DNA from 2 places in the Micromonospora sp. NBC_00898 genome. Region 1 is predicted to be linked to the other one. Evidence: riboswitches for the same ligand, from Rfam matches in the RefSeq annotation. Region 1 holds a riboswitch; the other holds the start of a gene.
The links. A riboswitch is a leader RNA that binds a small molecule or an ion and turns the genes downstream of it on or off. The one in region 1 is predicted to bind ZMP and ZTP.
Positions count from the first base shown of each region.

Region 1 (4,400 bases):
CCGGCTGCACCGCACCGGCGCACGAGGACGAGCTGCTTGACGCGTACGCGGCCGACCCGGTCCTGGCGGTGACGCCGGCGGGTGCCCGGCGGGTGCGCGACGTGGTGCGTAGCCATGGCTGCCACCGGATCAGCCGCGAGGACGCCTCGAACACCTCGGTCTCCCTGTCCTGGCGGTCGGATCGGGACCACGGTGAGGCGGAGCTGCGTCGCACCTTCGACCCGGCGGCCCGCGACGCGGGCTGGCGGTACACGGAGGTTCCGGACCAGCCGCCGACGATCGACGGGGGCGGGTTCCTCAGTTGGTGCCGCAGCGTACGGGACGTGCCCAGCCGCCTGGTGGTCCGGTCGGACCCGGCGCAGCGCGTGGACGTGCGGCCCAGCACGGCCGACCGCTCACCGTCGCCGCGGTGGTCGGTCGCGAGCCCGTCCGGCATCTACCTCATTGTCTACGCGGATCCGACCTGCCTCGCGTCTTGACCGTCGCCTCAGCCCGACGGCGTCGCCAGGCACAGGCGGCGGCTGCGGGTCCGCCCATCGACGGGCCGGCCTACGGCCCGCGCCCGGTCGCGGCCGGCGGTCGACGTGGTGGCAGGATCGTCGGATGCGGGTGGGTGCGGCGCGGGCGGTGGCGATGGAGTGGGTGCGGGAGCACGCGCGGCGGGAGCCGGGTGTGCGGGGCGCGTTCTTCAGCGGGTCGACGGCGGGGGTGCCGGATGATGCGGTACTGCCGGGGTCGTCGGACGTGGACGTGGTGGTGGTGCGTGACGAGCCTGCGGCGAAGGTGGGCAAGTTCCGCCACCGTGGTGTGCTGCTGGAGGTCACGGCGCTGACCTGGGAGGACCTGGGGTCGCCGGAGGATGTGCTGGGGTCGTGGGTGTTCGCGCCGTGTTTCCGCACGGACACGGTGATCCTGGATCCGACGGGGCGGTTGGCGGTGGTGCGGGAGCGGGTTGCGGCGGGGTTCGCGGATCCGGAGTGGGTGCGGCGGCGGTGCGCGGGAGTGCGCCGTCGGGTGGCGGGCGGGTTGCGGGTGCTGGACGCGTCGGCGCCGCTGCACGAGCAGGTTACGGCGTGGTTGTTTCCCACGTCGGTCCTGGCGTTGCTGCCGGTGGTGGCGGCGCTGCGGGATCCGACGGTGCGCCGGCGGTATGTGTTGGCCGGGGAGGTGCTGGCGGCGTACGGGTTGGGCGACCGGTTTCCGGAGCTGCTGGCGTCGCTGGACGGTGGCGGGGTGGGTCCGGATCGGGTGCGGGCGCACCTGGCCGGGTTGGCGGCCACGTTCGACGAGGCGGCGCGGGTGCGGCGTACGGAATTCTTCTTCGGCGCGGACATCAGCCCGGCGGCCCGGGCCGTGGTGGTGGACGGCAGCGCCGAGTTGATCGCGGCGGGCCGGCACCGGGAGGCGATGTTCTGGATCGTGGCGACGTACGCGCGGTGTCACGCGGTCCTGGCGGCGGACGCGCCGGGGCGGGAGGTGGCGTTGCGGCCGGCGTTCGAGGCGGCGGTGGCGGATCTGGGGGTGGCGTCGGCGGCGCAGCGGCGGCGGCGGGCGGACGAGGTGGTGGCGTCGTTGCCGGAGTGGTGGGCGGTGGCGGCTGCGGTCGGCGGTTGGGATGTGGCAGGCTGAGCGCTGACGCGACTGGCGGCACCGGGGATGGCAGTAACCATCGGGGAGCTCGTCGCGGAGGTCGACCGCCTGGGCCTCCGCGGTCGGGGTGAGCCATGTCTTCTACGGGTACGACGGCCCGGATTCTGTCCGGTGGCCCGGTGGCGGAGCAGGTGTTGGCGGAGGTCGCCGAGGGCGTGCTGGCGCTGCGCGCGGCGGGGGTGACGCCGACGTTGGCGACGGTGCTGGTGGGCGACGACGACGCCAGTGCCGGGTACATCCGGATCAAGCAGCGGCAGGCGGCGGAGCTGGGGTTCGCGTCCCCGCACGTGCACCTGCCGGCGTCGGCGTCGCAGGCGGATCTACACCGGGTGTTGGAGGATTTCAACGCGGACTCCGATGTGCACGGGGTGTTGGTGCAGTATCCGATCCCGGGGCATCTGGACTACGACCGGGCGTTGCAGGTGCTGGATCCGGACTCCGACGTCGACGGGATGCACCCGGTGAACATGGGCCGGCTGGCGTTGGGTCTGCCGGGGCCGTTGCCGTGTACGCCGGCGGGAATCGAGGCGTTGCTGGCGTTCCACGGGGTGCCGGTGTCGGGCCGGGAGGTGGTGATCCTGGGTCGGGGGGCCACGTTGGGTCGGCCGTTGGCGATGTTGCTGGCGCAGAAGCGGCCCACGGCGAACGCGGCGGTGACGGTGGTGCACACCGGGGTGGCGGACTGGCCGCGGTACACCCGGCGGGCGGAGATCCTGGTGGCGGCGGCCGGGGTGCCGGGGATCATCCAGCCGGAGCATGTGCGCCCCGGCGCGGTGGTGGTCGGCGGCGGGGTGCGGTACGAGGGGCGGCGGTTGCTGCCGGACGTCGACGAGTCGTGCGCCGAGGTGGCAGGGGCGATCACGCCGCGGGTCGGCGGGGTGGGGCCGACGACGGTGGCCATGTTGTTCCGCAACGCGGTGCGGGCGGCTCAGCGGGCCGCCGGGATGGGCTGAGCCGCGGCGCTGTCCGTGGCGGGGGTCGCCGCCGGCCGTGGTGCGGCGTGGGTGCCGGTCAGCCGAGGTCGACGATGAGGGGCCGGTGGTCGGAGATGGCCGACAGCGGGGTGTCGACGGCGGTGACGGGTGGGAGCCGGTCGAGGCCCTGCCGGTCGGCGAGGATGTGGTCGAGTTGGACGCGGGGTTGCCCGGCCGGGTAGGTGGGGCGGCGGCCCAGCGGCCGCCACCGGGTCAGCAGCGCGGCGGGTCCGGCGGGCAGGTTGAGGTCGCCGAGGAGGATCCGCGGGGCGGGCAGCGCGCGCAGGGCGCGTACGACGCGGCGCAGTTGGAGGATGTTCCAGCCGGGGACGAAGGACAGGTGGGTGGCGGCGACGGTGAGCGGGCCGTGTGGGGTGTCCAGGACGGCGGCGAGGACGACGCGGGGTTCGTCGCGCAGCAGGATGAGCCCGCCGCCGGGGCCGGGGACGTAGATCGGGGATCGTACGGGGGCGGGTCGTAGCCGGGTGACCTGCCAGGAGCGGACGGGGTGGCGGCTGATCAGGCCGATGCCGTAGCAGGGTTCGCCGTGGCCGTCGTCGTCGTGGGTCAGGGGGCGGAACTGTTCGCCGGGGGTGCCGACGACGGCGGCGGCGAAGCGGTGTTCGGGGGCGCCGAGGGCACGGGCGGCGATGGCGGTGAGGTCGAGGTTGCCGCTGCGGGACTGGTCGCGGTCGACTTCCTGCAGGGCGAGGATGTCGGCGTCGAGGGCGGTGACGGCGGCGGTGAGCCGGTCGGGGTCGACGAGTCCGTCGGTGAGGGATCGCCCGTGCAGCAGGTTGAAGGTGGCCAGGCGCACGTGCACACCCTACGTCTCCATGCCAGGGTTGCCGGGTGCTCAAGGCGTTGGTGTGTTCGGTGCTGGTATTCGTGGCGGTGGCGTCGGCCGGTCTGTGGTTGCGGCGGCGGCGGGGCCGGTGAGGCTTCCTGCCGGGCGGTGAGGCTGGCCACAGGTGGTCTCGCCGGTCGGCCGGGGGTGGGCAGAATGGCCGCCCGTGGACCCCTTGTCGCTGACCACCCTGCTGACCGCGGCCGCCATGGCGGGCTGGGTGGACGCGGTGGTCGGTGGGGGTGGCCTGTTGCTGTTGCCGGCGCTGCTGGTCGCCGCGCCGGGGGTGCCGGTGGCGACGGCGTTGGGCACGAACAAGCTGGCGGCGATCTTCGGCACGTCGACGGCGGCGGTGACGTACGCGCGGCGGACGAAGTTGGACTGGGCGGTGGCGGGGCCGTCGGCCGGCCTGGCGGTGCTGACCGCCGGGCTGGGTGCGGCGCTGGCGGGGGCGGTGCCGGCGGGGGCGTACCGGCCGGTGGTGCTGGTGGTGCTGGTGTCGGTGGCGCTGTTCGTGCTGGCGCGGCCCCGGTTGGGGGTGGTGGCGCTGCCGGCGCGGCGGACCCGGGCCCGGGTGGCCGCGGCGGTGGCGGTGGCCGGGCTGGGCATCGCCCTGTACGACGGGTTGATCGGTCCGGGTACGGGCACGTTCCTGGTGTTGGCGTTCACCGCGTTGGTGGGTGCGGACTTCGTGCATGGTTCGGCGATGGCAAAGGTGGTCAACGCCGGGACGAACCTGGGCGCGCTGGTGGTGTTCGCGTGCACGGGGCACGTGTGGTGGCTGCTGGGCGCGGCGATGGCGGTGTGCAACGTCGCGGGAGCCGCGCTGGGCGCGCGGATGGCGCTGCGGCGCGGCTCCGGCTTCGTGCGGGTGGTGTTGCTGGTGGTGGTGCTGGCCCTGGTCGGCAAGTTGGGTTACGACCAGTGGC
Region 1 covers NZ_CP108775.1:2,048,884-2,053,283, forward strand. The annotation lists gene OG799_RS09975 (hypothetical protein) at 1-479, shown strand, start outside; gene OG799_RS09980 (hypothetical protein) at 604-1,629, shown strand; ZMP/ZTP riboswitch at 1,628-1,711, shown strand; gene OG799_RS09985 (bifunctional 5,10-methylenetetrahydrofolate dehydrogenase/5,10-methenyltetrahydrofolate cyclohydrolase) at 1,725-2,603, shown strand; gene OG799_RS09990 (endonuclease/exonuclease/phosphatase family protein) at 2,662-3,441, opposite strand; gene OG799_RS09995 (sulfite exporter TauE/SafE family protein) at 3,638-4,400, shown strand, end outside.

Region 2 (4,400 bases), 790 kb from region 1:
AGAGTGTCCTTCCGAGCTGGTGTGATTCGAGTCCTAGACAAACCCGATCATCCCAGCTCAGAGGGCACTCTCGTCACATCTCCACGCCGCTTCCGCTCAGTAGTGCACCGATCCAGTCCACGGATCGAGGCTTAGACGGCGCCCCGCCCGGCCGGAGGCAGGGCGGGGCGCCGAGGGAGTCGCGGGTCAGCCGAGGTCGACGGCGGGGTAGAGGGGGAAGGTGGTGAGCAGGTCGCTGGCCTGCTTGCTGACCTTGTCGGCCAGGGCCGGGTCGAGGACGTACTTGGCCTTGGACTCGCCGGACGTGGTCTGCGTGAGCACGGTGTGGATCAGCTCGGCGGTGGCGTCCATCTCGGCCGTGCCGAGGCCCCGGCTGGTCAGCGCCGGGGTGCCGATCCGGATGCCCGAGGTGTACCAGGCGCCGTTCGGGTCCTGCGGGACCGCGTTGCGGTTGGTGACGATGCCGGAGTCGAGCAGCGCCTGCTCGGCCTGCCGGCCGGTCAGGCCGTAGCCGGTCACGTCGATGAGCACCAGGTGGTTGTCGGTGCCACCGGTGACCAGCTTCGCGCCCCGGCGGGTGAGCCCTTCGGCGAGCGCCCGGGCGTTGTCGACGATCCGCTGGGCGTAGTCGGCGAAGTCGGGGCGGCGGGCCTCGGCCAGGGCGACCGCCTTGGCGGCCATCACGTGCGGCAGCGGGCCGCCGAGCACCATCGGGCAGCCCCGGTCGACCTGGTCGGCGAGCTCTGGCCCGCAGAGCACCATGCCGCCGCGCGGGCCGCGCAGCGACTTGTGGGTGGTGGTGGTGACGATGTGCGCGTGCGGCACCGGGTCGAAGTCGCCGGTGAAGACCTTGCCGGCGACCAGGCCGGCGAAGTGCGCCATGTCGACCATGAAGGTGGCGCCCACCGAGTCGGCGATCTCCCGCATGATCCGGAAGTTGACCTTCCGCGGGTACGCAGAGTAGCCGGCCACCAGGATCAGCGGCTTGAACTCGCGGGCCGCCTCGGCGACGTTGTCGTAGTCGATCAGGCCGGTGGCCGGGTCGGTGCCGTAGCTGCGCTGGTCGAACATCTTGCCGGAGATGTTCGGCCGGAAGCCGTGGGTGAGGTGACCGCCGGCGTCCAGCGACATGCCGAGCATCCGCTGGTTGCCCAGCTCGCGGCGCAGCGCGAACCAGTCCGCCTCGGTGAGGTCGTTGACCTGGCGTACCTGGGCCTTCTTCAGCGCGGGGGACTCGACCCGGTCGGCCAGGATCGCCCAGAACGCGACCAGGTTGGCGTCGATGCCGGAGTGCGGCTGCACGTACGCGTGGGCGGCGCCGAACAGCTCCCTCGCGTGTTCGGCGGCGAGCGCCTCGACGGTGTCGACGTTCTGGCAGCCGGCGTAGAAGCGCCGGCCGATGGTGCCCTCGGCGTACTTGTCGCTGAACCAGTTGCCCATGGCCAGCAGGGTGGCCGGAGAGGCGTAGTTCTCGCTCGCGATGAGCTTGAGGGACTCGCGCTGGTCGGCCAGCTCCGCCCCGATGGCGTCGGCCACCCGCGGCTCGACGGCCCGGATCACCTCGAGCGCGCTGCGGAAGGCGGTGGATTCGGCGTTCAGCGACATGCGACCTCCTGGTGACGTGCGGAAGGCCCAGGCGCTCGGCATGCGTCCTCATGACGGGACCGCTTCCCGATGGTTCTCCATCCCCACGCGCCAGTCACGGCCCGCGCCGATCCTACCGGGTCGACCCCGGCCTGCTCTCGTAGGATCGGCTGGTGGGGGAGGACGGGGCGCTGCTCGCCATCAGCGACCTGCACGTCGGGCACGCCGACAACCGGGCGATCGTCGAGGCGCTGCGCCCGGAGTCACCGCGGGACTGGCTGCTGGTGGCCGGCGACGTCGGCGACACCGTGGCCCAGGTGGAGTGGGCGCTCGACCTGCTCAGCCGGCGCTTCGCCACGGTGGTCTGGGCACCGGGCAACCACGAGCTCTGGACGCCGCCGGCCGACCCGGTCCAGCTCCGCGGTGTCGCGCGCTACCGCCACCTGGTCGACCTCTGCCGCCAGCTCGGCGTGCTCACCCCGGAGGACCCGTACCCGGTGTGGCGCGGTCCGGCCGGGCCCGCGCTGGTGGCGCCGCTCTTCCTGCTCTACGACCACAGCTGGCGCCCGGACGGCCTGGACACCCCGGAGGCGGCGCTGGCCGAGGCGTACCGGACCGGGGTGGTCTGCACCGACGAGTTCCTGCTGCATCCCGACCCGTACCCGAGCCGGGCGGCCTGGTGCGCGGACCGGGTGGCGACGACGGCGGCCCGGCTCGCCGCGCGCGACCCGGCGCTGCCGACGGTGCTGGTCAACCACTTCCCGCTGGTCCGCGACCCGACCCGGATCCTGCGTCACCCGATCTTCGCGCAGTGGTGCGGCACCGAGGCGACCGCCGACTGGCACCGGCGCTTCGCCGCCGCCGCGGTGGTCTACGGCCACCTGCACATCCCCCGGACGACCTGGCACGACGGGGTGCGGTTCGAGGAGGTGTCGGTGGGCTACCCGCGTGAGTGGCGGCAGCGGTCGGCGCCGGCGGGCACCCCGCGCCGCATTCTGCCCGCGCCGGAGGGGACGCCGCCGACGGCCTGGTGAACACTCGCCGGGGCCCGACCGGCGGCCGGGCCCCGGGGGAGTCGCGGGGGTCAAGCGGTGGCGGCGTCGACCTGGCTCTTGCGGGCCTTCGGGTCGTCGAGGGTGCGCGGGGCGTCCTTGCGCATTGCGATCATCCGCTCGCCGATCTCCTGGAGCTGGTTGCGGCCGAGCGCCTCCCGCACCTTGGGGAACCACTCCTGCTCCTCCTCCCCGACGTGGTGCTCGACGTTCTCGATCAGCACCGTGGTCTTGGCGATGAAGCGTTCGTCGGACGCGTTCATGGCGGCCAGCTCGGCGCAGAGCAGATCCGCCACGTGGTGTTCCTCGTACGACTCGAGGATGTCGTCCTCCAGGTCCGGTACCTCCTAGGGTCTGGGCTGAGGCCTGAACCCCTACCCCGGCATGAGCTGGAAAAACGGATGGGCCCGGCGATGTTCCGCCGGGCCCCACCACTGGTCGTGCCGTGCTTGCTACTTCACCACGTTGTACGCGTCCACCATGCCGGCGCCGTAGAACCCGTTGCGCTCCCCGCCGGAGCAGGTCGCGTCGTAGGCGTGCGGGCCGGTCGAAATCAGCGGCACCGGGTTGTAGACGCCCTCCGGGCAGGACTGCGCCACCGCCGTGGTCCCGAGGAATGCCGCCAGCTGGCCGGGGGTCATCCCCGGGTGCGCCGACAGCGCCAGCGCCGCGACGCCGGTGGCGTGCGGGCCGGACATCGAGGTGCCCTGCTTGTAGCCCCACCCGTTGGTCCGGGTGACGGTGTTGAAGGTCGTCGACAGGATGCCGTCGGTGAGGGTCGACTTCACGCCCTGCGTACGGAACCGGGTGTCACCACCCGGGGCCGTCACGTCGATGACGCCCTGGCCGTACGAGGAGTAGTAGCTCTTCGCACCGGTCGGGCCGACCGCCCCGACGGTCACCACGCCCGGAGCCTCCGCGGGGAGGTCCATGCAGGCGTTGGTGAGGTTCTCCCGCGCCTCCGGCGTCCCGTCGTCCGGGCTGCCGTAGTCGGAGAGCTTGTGCGCCAGGTCGTAGTTCGAGTTGCCGGCGGACGCCACGTTGAGCACGCCCTGGCTGTTCGAGTAACGGATGGCGCGCTGCACGGCCTGCCACACCGGACGCTGACGGGCGTCGTTGCGGCAGTTCAGCTCCCACGGGTCGATGTAGTAGCTGTTGTTGGTGACCCGCATGCCGTGCGTGGCGGCCCACATGAACCCGCAGACCGCGGCCTCCGGGTAGATGTAGCCGGCGTCGTTGACCACCTTGACGGCGGCGACCTTGACGCCCGGCGCGATGCCGGTCACGCCGACGCCGTTGATGGCGGCGGCGATGGTGCCGGCGACGTGGGTGCCGTGGTCGCTGGTGGTCGGGTTCCACGCCGCTTCGGTGGTGTCGACGACACCGCCCAGGCAGGACGTGGACTTGTCCTTGGCGATCTGGGTCGCCAGGTCGGGGTGGGTGCTGGAGATGCCGCTGTCCAGCACGCCGACGACGACGTTCGGGCTGCCGGTGGTGACCGCGTGGGCCTGCGGGACGTGGATCATGTCCATGTCCCACTGGTTGGCGTACTCGGGCTCGTTGGTCGGGTCGCCGGTGGCGCTGGCGACGTCGGCCGCGGAGACCTCGACGGTCTCGCCCTCGTCGAGGGCGGTGCCCAGCCCGGCGGTGGACGCGACCGACTCGACGCCCGCCCCCGCCACCTGCGTGGCGAAGTCCGGGTTGGTCGACCGGACGACGAGCACGCCGATCTGGTCGTAGTTGGCCACCACGGTGCCCTTGGCG
Region 2 covers NZ_CP108775.1:2,843,670-2,848,069, reverse strand. The annotation lists gene OG799_RS13955 (glycine hydroxymethyltransferase) at 187-1,605, opposite strand; ZMP/ZTP riboswitch at 1,624-1,713, opposite strand; gene OG799_RS13950 (metallophosphoesterase family protein) at 1,755-2,618, shown strand; gene OG799_RS13945 (hypothetical protein) at 2,669-2,932, opposite strand; gene OG799_RS13940 (S8 family peptidase) at 3,089-4,400, opposite strand, start outside.
Region 2: it holds a riboswitch for ZMP and ZTP, as region 1 does, so the genes downstream of both, OG799_RS13955 (glycine hydroxymethyltransferase) here and OG799_RS09985 (bifunctional 5,10-methylenetetrahydrofolate dehydrogenase/5,10-methenyltetrahydrofolate cyclohydrolase) in region 1, are expected to answer to the same signal.